DNA from 2 places in the Agromyces protaetiae genome. Region 2 is predicted to be linked to the other one. Evidence: predicted binding sites of a transcription regulator. Region 2 holds the regulator's gene; the other holds the start of a gene.
The links. Region 2 encodes LexA, which represses DNA repair genes until DNA is damaged. Its sites were predicted from a motif close to TCGAACANNTGTTCGA; they were not measured.
Positions count from the first base shown of each region.

Region 1 (5,011 bases), 540 kb from region 2:
TCTCACGCGCCCGTCGCGCGTCGGCCTCCTGCTCCAGGAGGTGCCGTTCGCGCCGACCGATCGCGTCGGCGACATCGTCGAGGACGCGCTCGCCGAGGTGCGGGCGATCGAGCGCGAGCTCGACGCCGCGGCGGAGGGGCTCGCCGCCTCGACCGACGCGGCGGCCGCGGCGGAACGGTATGCGCGGGCGCTCGACGCGGCCGAGCGAGCCGACGTCTGGTCGGTCGATGCGCGCCGCGACGAGGTCCTCGACGGGCTCGGACTCGCGTCGATCGGTCTCGGCCGCCTGATCGGCGAGGTGTCGGGCGGCCAGCGGAGCCGGTTCGCGCTTGCGGCGCTGCTCCTCAGGGCTCCCGACGCGCTCCTCCTCGACGAGCCGACGAACCACCTCGACGACGGTGCCGCGGCGTTCCTCGAGGCGCGTCTGCGCGCGTGGCGGGGGCCCGTGGTGTTCGCGAGCCACGACCGCGCGTTCCTGGACCGGGCCGCGACGGGCCTGCTCGACCTCGACCCCGCGCGGGTCGTCGCGACGCGCGACGCGGTGGCCGGTGCCACCGTGTTCGGCGGCACGTTCACGGAGTACCTCGCGGCGAAGGCCGACGAGCGGGCGAGATGGGAGCGGCAGTACGACGACGAGCAGGGCGAGTTGCGGCGGCTGCGGCTCGCCGTCGCCGAGACCGCTCGCGACGTGTCGCATCGGCGCGGCCCGACCGACAACGACAAGTACGTGACGAAGTTCAAGCACTCCCGCACCGATCAGGCGATCTCGCGGCGGGTCCGCAACGCCGAGGGGCGGCTCGAGACCCTCGAGCGCGAGCAGGTGCGGAAGCCCCCGGCGCCCCTCGCGTTCGCGGGCATCCCGCCGGGATCGCACGCGTTGGACGAGTCATCCGGACTGCTCGCGCAACTGACGGATGTCTCGGTCGACGACCGCCTCGCGATCGGGTCGCTGCAGCTGGCGCCGACGGCGCGACTGCTCGTGACGGGCGCCAACGGCGCCGGCAAGTCGACCCTCCTCGGCGTGCTCGCGGGGCGCGTCGCGCCGACGCGCGGCAGCGTGCAACGGCGGAAGGGACTCAGGGTCGGCCTCCTCGAGCAGGATGTGCGATTCGAGCATCCGGATGTCTCGCCGCGCGCCCTCTACGAACGGGCGCTCGGCGAGCGGCGCGCCGAGCAGGTGCCGTTGGCATCGCTCGGGCTCGTGGCGCCGCGCGACGCCGACCGGCCCGTCGGCGTCCTTTCGGTCGGGCAGCAGCGTCGACTCGCGCTCGCGCTCGTGATCGCCCGTCCGCCGCACGTGTTCCTCCTCGACGAGCCCACGAACCACCTCTCGCTCGGGCTCGCGACCGACCTCGAGGACGCGCTCGGCACCTATCCCGGCGCGGTCGTCATCGCGAGCCACGACCGGTGGCTCAGGGCGCGCTGGGCGGGTGGTGAACTGCGGCTCGAGGCGGGGCGCGTCGCCGAGGAAGTTCCGGCGCTCGCAGGCTAAGAGGCCTCCCGACGAGACGAATCGGCGCAGCGAGCGTTGAGTCTCTGGGACGAGTCTCCCGAACGAACTTCTCGAACGAGCATCTGGAAGGGCTGTTCTGCTCGTGCAGTCGGTGCCGAAGTGCCGCCGCCGCGAAGCATCCGCACCCGAATCCCCGTGCAGTCGAAGGATCATCGCCCGCCGGTGCCGAAGTGCCGCTGCGCCGCGAACGGAAACAGTCGCACCGACGCGGGTTCCCACTCACCTACGTGGTGGTGGGGTGCGCGTCTGGGCGGGGTGCGGGTCTGGGCGGGGTGCGGGTGTGGGCGGGGTGCGGGTCTGGGCGGGAGCGAGACGCCTCGCGGCCGCGCGCCGCGCTTGCCCGGGCTTGCAGACGGCATCGAACATATGTTCGAATGTGTGGGTGCGTTGGAGCGGGCAGGAACTCGGGGTCGAGCAGGGCGATACCCTGCCCGGCCTCGCGCGGCTCAACAATCTGGTGCGCTCGGTGCAGACGCCCGACTTCACGGGCGTGACGTTCCACGAGGTGCTTGCGAAGTCCGCCCTCAACCGGGTGCCGGGGGCCTCGTCGATGCCGTTCACGTGGACGATCAACCCCTACCGGGGCTGCACGCACGCGTGCGCATACTGTCTGGATCCCGACACGATGATCACGATGAGCGACGGGCGGCAGAAACCGCTCTGGGCGGTCGAAGTCGGCGATGAGGTGCTCGGCACAGAGCCGCATGGCAGGTACCGGCGATACGCGGCTTCGAAAGTGCTCGCGAAGTGGTCGACGACGAAGCCCGCTCACCGCATCGCCCTCGCCGACGGCACGACGATCGTGGCGAGCGGCGACCACCGCTTCCTCACCGATCGCGGGTGGAAGTACGTCACTCGTTCGACGTCGGGTGTCGGGCAGCGGCCGTACCTCACGACGTCGAACTCTCTCGTCGGTTTCGGGTCGAGAGCAGCCCGGGCGCATCAGGTGCTCGACGAACAGTACATGCGGGGCTATCTCGCGGGCATGATCCGCGGCGACGGGATGCTGCTGACCAGGGAATACACGAGGCGTTCTGGCGAGCAGTACCGGGTCAACCACTTCCGGCTTGCGCTCGCCGACGTCGAAGGCCTGAATCGGACTCGCACGTACCTCGAGTACTTCGGTGTCGATGTGTCGACCTTCAGATTCGCGCCTGCGACCACGACGCGGCGCGAGATGACGGCCATTCGCACAAGCCGCAAGGCGCACTTCGACCGGATCGCGTCGATCATCGAGTGGCCGACCGCTCCGCCGTCGGGTTGGAGAGCCGGATACCTCGCGGGCGTCTTCGATGCAGAGGGGTCCTGCTCGCGCGGGGTACTGAGGATCTCCAATTCCGACGAGCAGATCCTCAGCGAGATCGAACGTTCCCTCGAGGCCTTCGACATCGATTTCGTACGCGAACCGGCGCGTGACAACGGTGTCGCCAACGTCAGGATCCGCGGCGGGCTCGGTATGAGGAACGCGTTCTTCTCGATCACCCAACCGGCGATCACCCGCAAGCTCGCTCTCATCGGCACGACCGTGAAGACGACCGCCGATCTTCGGATCGTCGCTATCGAAGCGATCGACGGCGCACAGGAGCTGATCGACATCACGACGACGACGGGTGACTTCGTGGCAGCCGGCGTGGTGAGCCACAATTGCTTCGCGAGACCCACGCACGAGTACCTCGACCTCGACGCGGGCGACGACTTCGATCGGCAGATCATCGTCAAGGTCAACGTCGCAGACGTGCTCGGCAAAGAGCTCGCGAAGCCGTCGTGGCGGCATGAGCCCGTCGCCCTCGGCACCAACACCGACCCCTACCAACGCGCCGAGGGGCGCTACGCGCTCATGCCCGGCATCATCGAGTCGCTCGCCGCGAGCGGCACGCCGTTCAGCATCCTCACGAAGGGCACGCTCCTGCGACGCGACCTGCCGCTCCTCGCCGAGGCGAACCGTCGCGTGCCCGTCGACCTCGCGATGTCGATCGCGATCTACGACCCCGAACTGCAGCAGTCCGTCGAACCGGGCACCCCGAGCACGAAGGCGAGGCTCGCGACGGTGACCGCCGTGCGCGAAGCGGGGTTCGACTGCAGCGTCTTCCTCATGCCCGTGCTGCCGTACCTCACCGACACGCGTGCCCATCTCGACGAAGCCGTCCGGCAGGCCAAGGCGGCCGGGGCGACGCGCATCGCGTGGACGGCCCTGCACCTGCGCGGGTCGGTCAAGCCGTGGTTCATGCAGTGGCTCGAGCGGGAGCATCCCGAGCTCGTCGATCGCTACCGCTCCATGTACTACGGCCGCAACGCCTACGCGCCGAAGGAGTACCGGGCCTGGCTCGGCGAGCGCATGAGGCCGATCCTGCGGGCGCACGGGCTCGGCCGTGAAGAGGTCGATCCGACGACGGGCGGGGTCCGGTCGAGCGCGATGGGGTTCGATGCACGAAGCCGCAGCGTGCGTGCGGCGGCGCCCGGGCGCGTGCCCGTGCCCGAGTTCGCGGAGCCGCCGAACCCCGACGCGCTGTTCTGAGCTGCGCGTTCCGCGCCGAAACCGAACGCTCTGCGATAATTCGCAGTGGGAACACTGTGGAGGTGTCGATGGCGCTGGGGCTGCCCGAGCATCTCGCGCGCGACGCGCTCAGCCACGCCCTCGGTCGCGCCGGCCAGGCGGCGGCGTTCGTGTGCCTCGCCGTCGCGACGACCACGGGGATCGCGAACTCGATCCAGAACGGCGCGCCCGACGGGGCGATCGTCGCGGCGTGCATGGCCGCGATGGCCGCGCTGCTCGCGCTCGTCGCCTGGCGGCCGTCGATTTCGGCGACGATCGCCTATCTCGTCGTCGGGACCGGCGCAGTCGTGTACGCGACGGCGGTGGTCATGGCGAGCGGAGTCTTCCCGTCCGCGAACAACGCCGTCCTGTCCTTGCCGCTCGCAGCCCTGCTGCTGGTCGGCGGCGCGGGCACCGGGACGGTGCTCGCGATCCTGTGGGCGGTGCTCGGGTACGTGCTCGGGCAACTCGCGACCCTGACCGGATGCCTCATCACGGGCACGCCGTGGGCGCTCAACGCCGTCGCGACGTTCGCCCTCGCGATCCTCCTCGTCGTGCGGACCTTCGACGGGCTCGCCCGCCGCGCCAACGCGCGAGGCGAGACCCGGCTCAATCATGCGAGCCGGACGACGCGCGAACTCGCCCTCCGGCACGAGTCCGAACTCCGTGCGACCGCACGCCTGCACGACACGGCCCTCGTCCACCTCGTCGCGATCGCCGCGGCGGGCTCGGGCGAGGTCGACGAGCGGATCCGTGCCGGCATCCGCCAGGACTTCGCCCTCATCATCGGCCGCAACTGGGCGAGCGACCATGTCATCGAGGAGCCCGCGTCGCGGCGGCGACTCGCGAACGCGCTCCAGACCGGGGCGAACGCGGGCGTCGAGGTCCGTGTCTCGGGCGACCTCGATGCGCTCGCGCTCGTGTCCGACGAAGCCGCCGACGCACTCGACCAGGCCATCGCGCAG
Region 1 is NZ_CP035491.1:3,591,356-3,596,366, reverse strand. Features, by position in the region: gene ET445_RS16670 (ABC-F family ATP-binding cassette domain-containing protein) at 1-1,492, shown strand, start outside; gene ET445_RS17660 (intein-containing Rv2578c family radical SAM protein) at 1,896-4,028, shown strand; gene ET445_RS16655 (sensor histidine kinase) at 4,097-5,011, shown strand, end outside.
Region 1: the regulator LexA is predicted to act here: its motif matches at 1,872-1,887, upstream of ET445_RS17660 (intein-containing Rv2578c family radical SAM protein).

Region 2 (5,011 bases):
TCGTCCGCGACGACCAGCCGCTCGGCGACACCGCGCGCCAGGTCGCGCTCGCGTTGCGCGACGAGATCGCCGACCTCGAGGCATCCGGCATTCGCATCATCCAGGTCGACGAGCCCGCCCTCCGTGAACTGCTGCCCCTGAAGCTCGCCGAGCAGCCCGCCTACCTCGACTGGTCGGTCGGCTCGTTCCGCCTCGCGACCGGTGGTGCGGCGCCTGCGACGCAGGTGCACACGCACCTCTGCTACTCGGAGTTCGGCGTCGTCATCGACGCGATCCGCGACCTCGACGCCGACGTCACCTCGATCGAGGCCGCCCGAAGCCGCATGGAGGTCGTCGACGACGTGCAGCGGAGCGGCTTCGACCACGGCATCGGCCCGGGCGTCTACGACATCCACTCGCCGCGCGTGCCGAGCGTCGACGAGGTGCGTTCGCTCCTCGAGCGCGCGGTCGGCGCGATTCCGGCGCAAAGACTGTGGGTGAACCCCGACTGCGGGCTCAAGACCCGCGGCTACGAAGAGACCGTCGCCTCGCTCGAGCACATCATCGAGGCGACCAAGGCGGTGCGTGCGGAGATCTCCGTCACTGCCTGACCCGGGCTCGCCTCTCCTCCGCAGGCGACGCGGCGGGGTGCCGCGCCGATCGTGCGTCACCCCGTCGCCCCGGCGAGCCGGTCGTCCTCTTCTCGGGCCCGTCGGCGGTCGTCGTGGGCGACTCGCGGCGCGTTCGCGGCAACCGCACAGCCTCCGCGGCTACCTTCGTCGGCATGCAGCTCGCCGTCACCGAATCCGGCAGCGGTCCCCGGACCGCGATCCTCATCCACGGCATCATGTCGGACTCGCGCGCGTGGCACCGCGTCACCGCCGAACTCGAGACCCACGGCTTCCGCGTGCTCGCGGTCGATCTCGCGGGCCACGGGCGCAGCCCGCGCGCGAAGCGGTACTCGCCCGCAGCCTGGGCGGACGACGTCGTCGAGACGCTCGCACCCCTCCTCGACGGGCCGCCCGACGTCGTCATGGGCCACTCGCTCGGCGGGCTCGTCGCGAGCCTCGTGGGCGACCGGCTCGCGCCGCGCGCCGCGATCTACGTCGACCCCGCGTTCTCGTTCCCGCGGGGCATCCGTGGCGCGGTCTTCAAGGTGGCGTTCGCCATCGCACCCCGCCCGCGCCGCTACGCGCTCGTCAAGATGAACCCCAAGTGGAACCCCGAGGACGTCGAGATCGAACTCGCGACCCTCCGCGACTGGGACAAGCGCACGATCCTCGGCTTCGCCGACTCGCGCCCGCTCATGCCGCCGGCACGTCTCGTCGCGCCGAGTCTCGTCATCCTCGCCGAGAAGAGCCTCCTCATCACCGAGAAGGTCGCGGCGAAGCTCCGCACGCAGGGTATGTCGGTCTCGACCGTCGCGGGCACCGGGCACACCGTCTTCCGCGACGACCACCACGGGTTCATGGCGACCGTCACCGAGTGGCTCGCGGGGCTGCCCGCGCTCCCGGCGGCGGCCGCTCCGGTCGCGGCGGTCGCGCGCGACGCGGCAAGGTAGGCACGCGCGCTCGAACGACGCGCGGTGAGGGGCATCCGGATGTCTCGAGCCGCCCGGATGTCTCGAGCGCGCGCCGCGCGTGGAGGTGCTGGGGTCTCGACCGGCGTCAGACCGCCCGGAGCACCGCGACGATCTTGCCGAGGACCTCGGCCGCGTCGCCGAGGATCGGCTCGAACGCCGAGTTGCGGGGCAGCAGCCACGTGTGGCCGTCTCGCTGGCGGAAGACCTTGACCGTCGCCTCGCCGTCGAGCATGGCCGCGACGATCTCGCCGTTCTCGGCCGTCTTCTGCGCACGCACGACGACCCAGTCGCCGTCGCAGATCGCAGCGTCGATCATCGAATCGCCGACGACCTTGAGCATGAAGAGCTCGCCCTTGCCGACGAGCTGGCGGGGGAGGGGGAAGACCTCGTCGATCTGCTGCTCGGCCGTGATCGGCACGCCCGCGGCGATGCGGCCGACGAGCGGCACCATGGCGGCGTCGCCGACCGGGGCGGACTCGCCAGACGACCCGCTCCGCGATTCGATGCCCGGAAGCTCGATGAGCACCTCGAGTGCGCGGGGCCGGTTGGGGTCGCGGCGGAGATAGCCCGCGAGCTCGAGCTGGTTGAGCTGGTGGGTCACGCTCGACAGGGACGAAAGCCCGACGGCGTCGCCGATCTCGCGCATGCTCGGCGGGTAGCCGCGGCTTGCGACCGAGCGCTGGACGACCTCGAGGATCGCCGTCTGCTTCGCGCTCAGGCTCTTGCGCCGGCGGCTCGGCTCGGCGGGCGGTGTGCGTTGCGTGTCGGTGCTCACGGTTGGCCCCTCGTTGCGGCCGCGTTCTCGGTGCACGGGCCGGATGTCGGTGGTCGATGGTCGACTGTTTTCGGACATTCGAAACTGTATCCGGCGAGTCGGTGCGCGACAAACATCTGTTCGAGCGTGTCGCCGGTTCTCCGGGGATTCTGAGATGGGGTGAGGGTCTTGCGGACTTCGACATTCGAAGATACATTCGGAACAGAGATTCGCCTCCGGTGCTCCCGGCCGAGCGCCGGAGGCGGCTCGACCACCAGTTCAGATGCGGGTCCGCGTGAAGGAGGAACCATGGGCGAGGCGATCGCATTCGACGGATTCGCGGGTTTGGCGCCGCGCACGCTTCCGGTCGTAGCGTCGGTGCCACGCACACGTCTTCGGCTCACTCGGCGTGGCCGAATCGTCTTCACGTCGCTCGCGGCGCTCCCGCTCGTCATCTGGGCGATGGTCGCGGTCCTCGGGTCGGGTGCCGCTGCGGCCGGCTCGGCGACGGCAGGCGTCGGCACGACGGCCTTCGAGGTCGTGACGGTCGGCGCAGGAGATACCCTGTGGGAGCTCGCTGAGCGCATCGCCCCGACTGAAGACCCTCGCGAGACCATCGCGCAGATCGTCCGTCTCAACGGCCTCGACGACGCCGTCGTCCAACCCGGCCAGCAGCTCTCGATCCCGGTCGCACCCTGACGGGTCGGCGGCGTGATCTCCGTCTGACGCCCAGCCTGCCGCCGATACCATTGATCAGGTGACGACTCTCGACGACCTTCCGATCCGTGACGACCTCCGCGGCAAGACGCCCTACGGCGCCCCGCAGAAGTCGGTGCCCGTGGCCCTCAACGTCAACGAGAACACGCATCCCATCCCCGAGAGCGTCGCCCACGACATCGTCGCCCGCGTCGCCGCTGCGATCATCGGCCTGAATCGGTACCCCGATCGCGAGTTCACCGAACTCCGCACGGCGCTCGCCGCGTACCTCGGGCACGACCTCGACCCGTCTCAGATCTGGGCCGCGAACGGCTCCAACGAAGTGCTCCAGCACGTCCTGCAGGCCTACGGCGGCCCCGGCCGCACGGTGCTCGGCTTCGCGCCCACCTACTCGATGTACAGCCTGCTCGCGGCGGGCACCGGCACCGAGTGGATCGCCGCGCCACGCGACGCCGAGTTCGAACTGAGCCCCGAGACGGCCGTCGCCGCGATCGAGGCGCACGACCCCGACCTCGTCTTCCTGTGCGCGCCCAACAACCCGACGGGCACCCCGCTCTCGCTCGACACGATTCGCGCGGTCGTCGGGGCGGCGCGCGGCGTCGTCGTGGTCGACGAGGCGTACTTCGAGTTCGCCGACCCCGGCACGCCGAGCGCGCTCACCCTCCTGCCAGGTCGGCCGCGGCTGCTCGTCTCCCGGACGATGAGCAAGGCGTTCGCGTTCGCGGGCGCCCGCGTCGGCTACCTCGCAGGCGACCCTGCCGCGATCGACGCGCTCCGTCTCGTCCGACTGCCGTACCACCTGTCGGCACTCACGCAGGCGGCGGCACTCGGCGCGCTCGCTCACTCCGACGAGATGCTCGCGACCGTCGACGCGATCCGCGGCCAGCGGGAGCGCATCTTCGACGAGCTCGGCCGCCTCGGGTTCCACCCGTACCGCAGCGGCGCGAACTTCGTCCTTTTCGACGGCGTCGACGACCCGCACGCCGTGTTCGAGGCGCTCCTCGAGCGGGGCATCCTGATCCGCGAGATCGGGCTCGCGGGTGCGCTGCGCGTCACGGCGGGCACCGAGACCGAGACGACGGCGTTCCTCGAAGCGATCGCCGCCTACGCGCCGGCATCCGCCCCGACAATAGGATCGACGCATGACGACCGCACACCGCACCGCCCGCGTTCAGCGCGAGACGAGCGAGTCGAGCATCGACCTGTCGATCGACCTCGACGGCACGGGCACGAGCGACATCGAGACGGGCGTGCCCTTCTACGACCACCTGTTGACGGCGTTCGCGAAGCACTCGCTCACCGACCTCACGGTGCGCGCCAAGGGCGACATCCACATCGACGTGCACCACACGGTCGAAGACATCGGCATCTCGCTCGGCACGGCGATCAAGCAGGCGCTCGGCGACAAGCGCGGCATCTCGCGGTACGGCGATGCGCTCGTCCCGCTCGACGAGGCGCTCGCGCAGGCCGTCGTCGACATCTCGGGGCGTCCGTTCCTCGTGCACACGGGCGAGCCCGCGGGCTTCGAGTACCACCTCATCGGCGGGCACTTCACGGGCTCGATGGTGCGGCACGTGTTCGAGGCGATCGCGTTCAACGCCGCACTCACCGTGCACGTGACCGTGCTCGGCGGGCGCGACCCGCACCACATCGCCGAGGCGGAGTTCAAGGCGTTCGCGCGGGCGTTCCGGCAGGCGAAGGCGTTCGACCCGCTCGTCGTGGGCGTTCCGTCGACGAAGGGCGCCCTGTGAGCCGCATGCGTCGCGTCGTGGTGCTCGACTACGGCTCGGGCAACATCCACTCGGCGGCCAAGGCGCTCGAGCGCGCGGGCGCCGAGGTCGAGGTGACGGCCGACCGCGCGGCGGCGATGGAGGCCGACGGGCTCGTCGTGCCGGGTGTCGGTGCGTTCAAGGCCGTCATGGACCAACTGCGTGCGGTGCGCGGCGACGAACTCGTCGACCGCAGGCTCGCGGGCGGGC
Region 2 is NZ_CP035491.1:3,050,017-3,055,027, reverse strand. Features, by position in the region: gene metE (5-methyltetrahydropteroyltriglutamate--homocysteine S-methyltransferase) at 1-590, shown strand, start outside; gene ET445_RS14225 (alpha/beta fold hydrolase) at 764-1,540, shown strand; gene lexA (transcriptional repressor LexA) at 1,647-2,336, opposite strand; gene ET445_RS14215 (LysM peptidoglycan-binding domain-containing protein) at 2,625-3,014, shown strand; partial or broken gene ET445_RS14210 (histidinol-phosphate transaminase) at 3,073-4,152, shown strand; gene hisB (imidazoleglycerol-phosphate dehydratase HisB) at 4,175-4,783, shown strand; gene hisH (imidazole glycerol phosphate synthase subunit HisH) at 4,789-5,011, shown strand, end outside.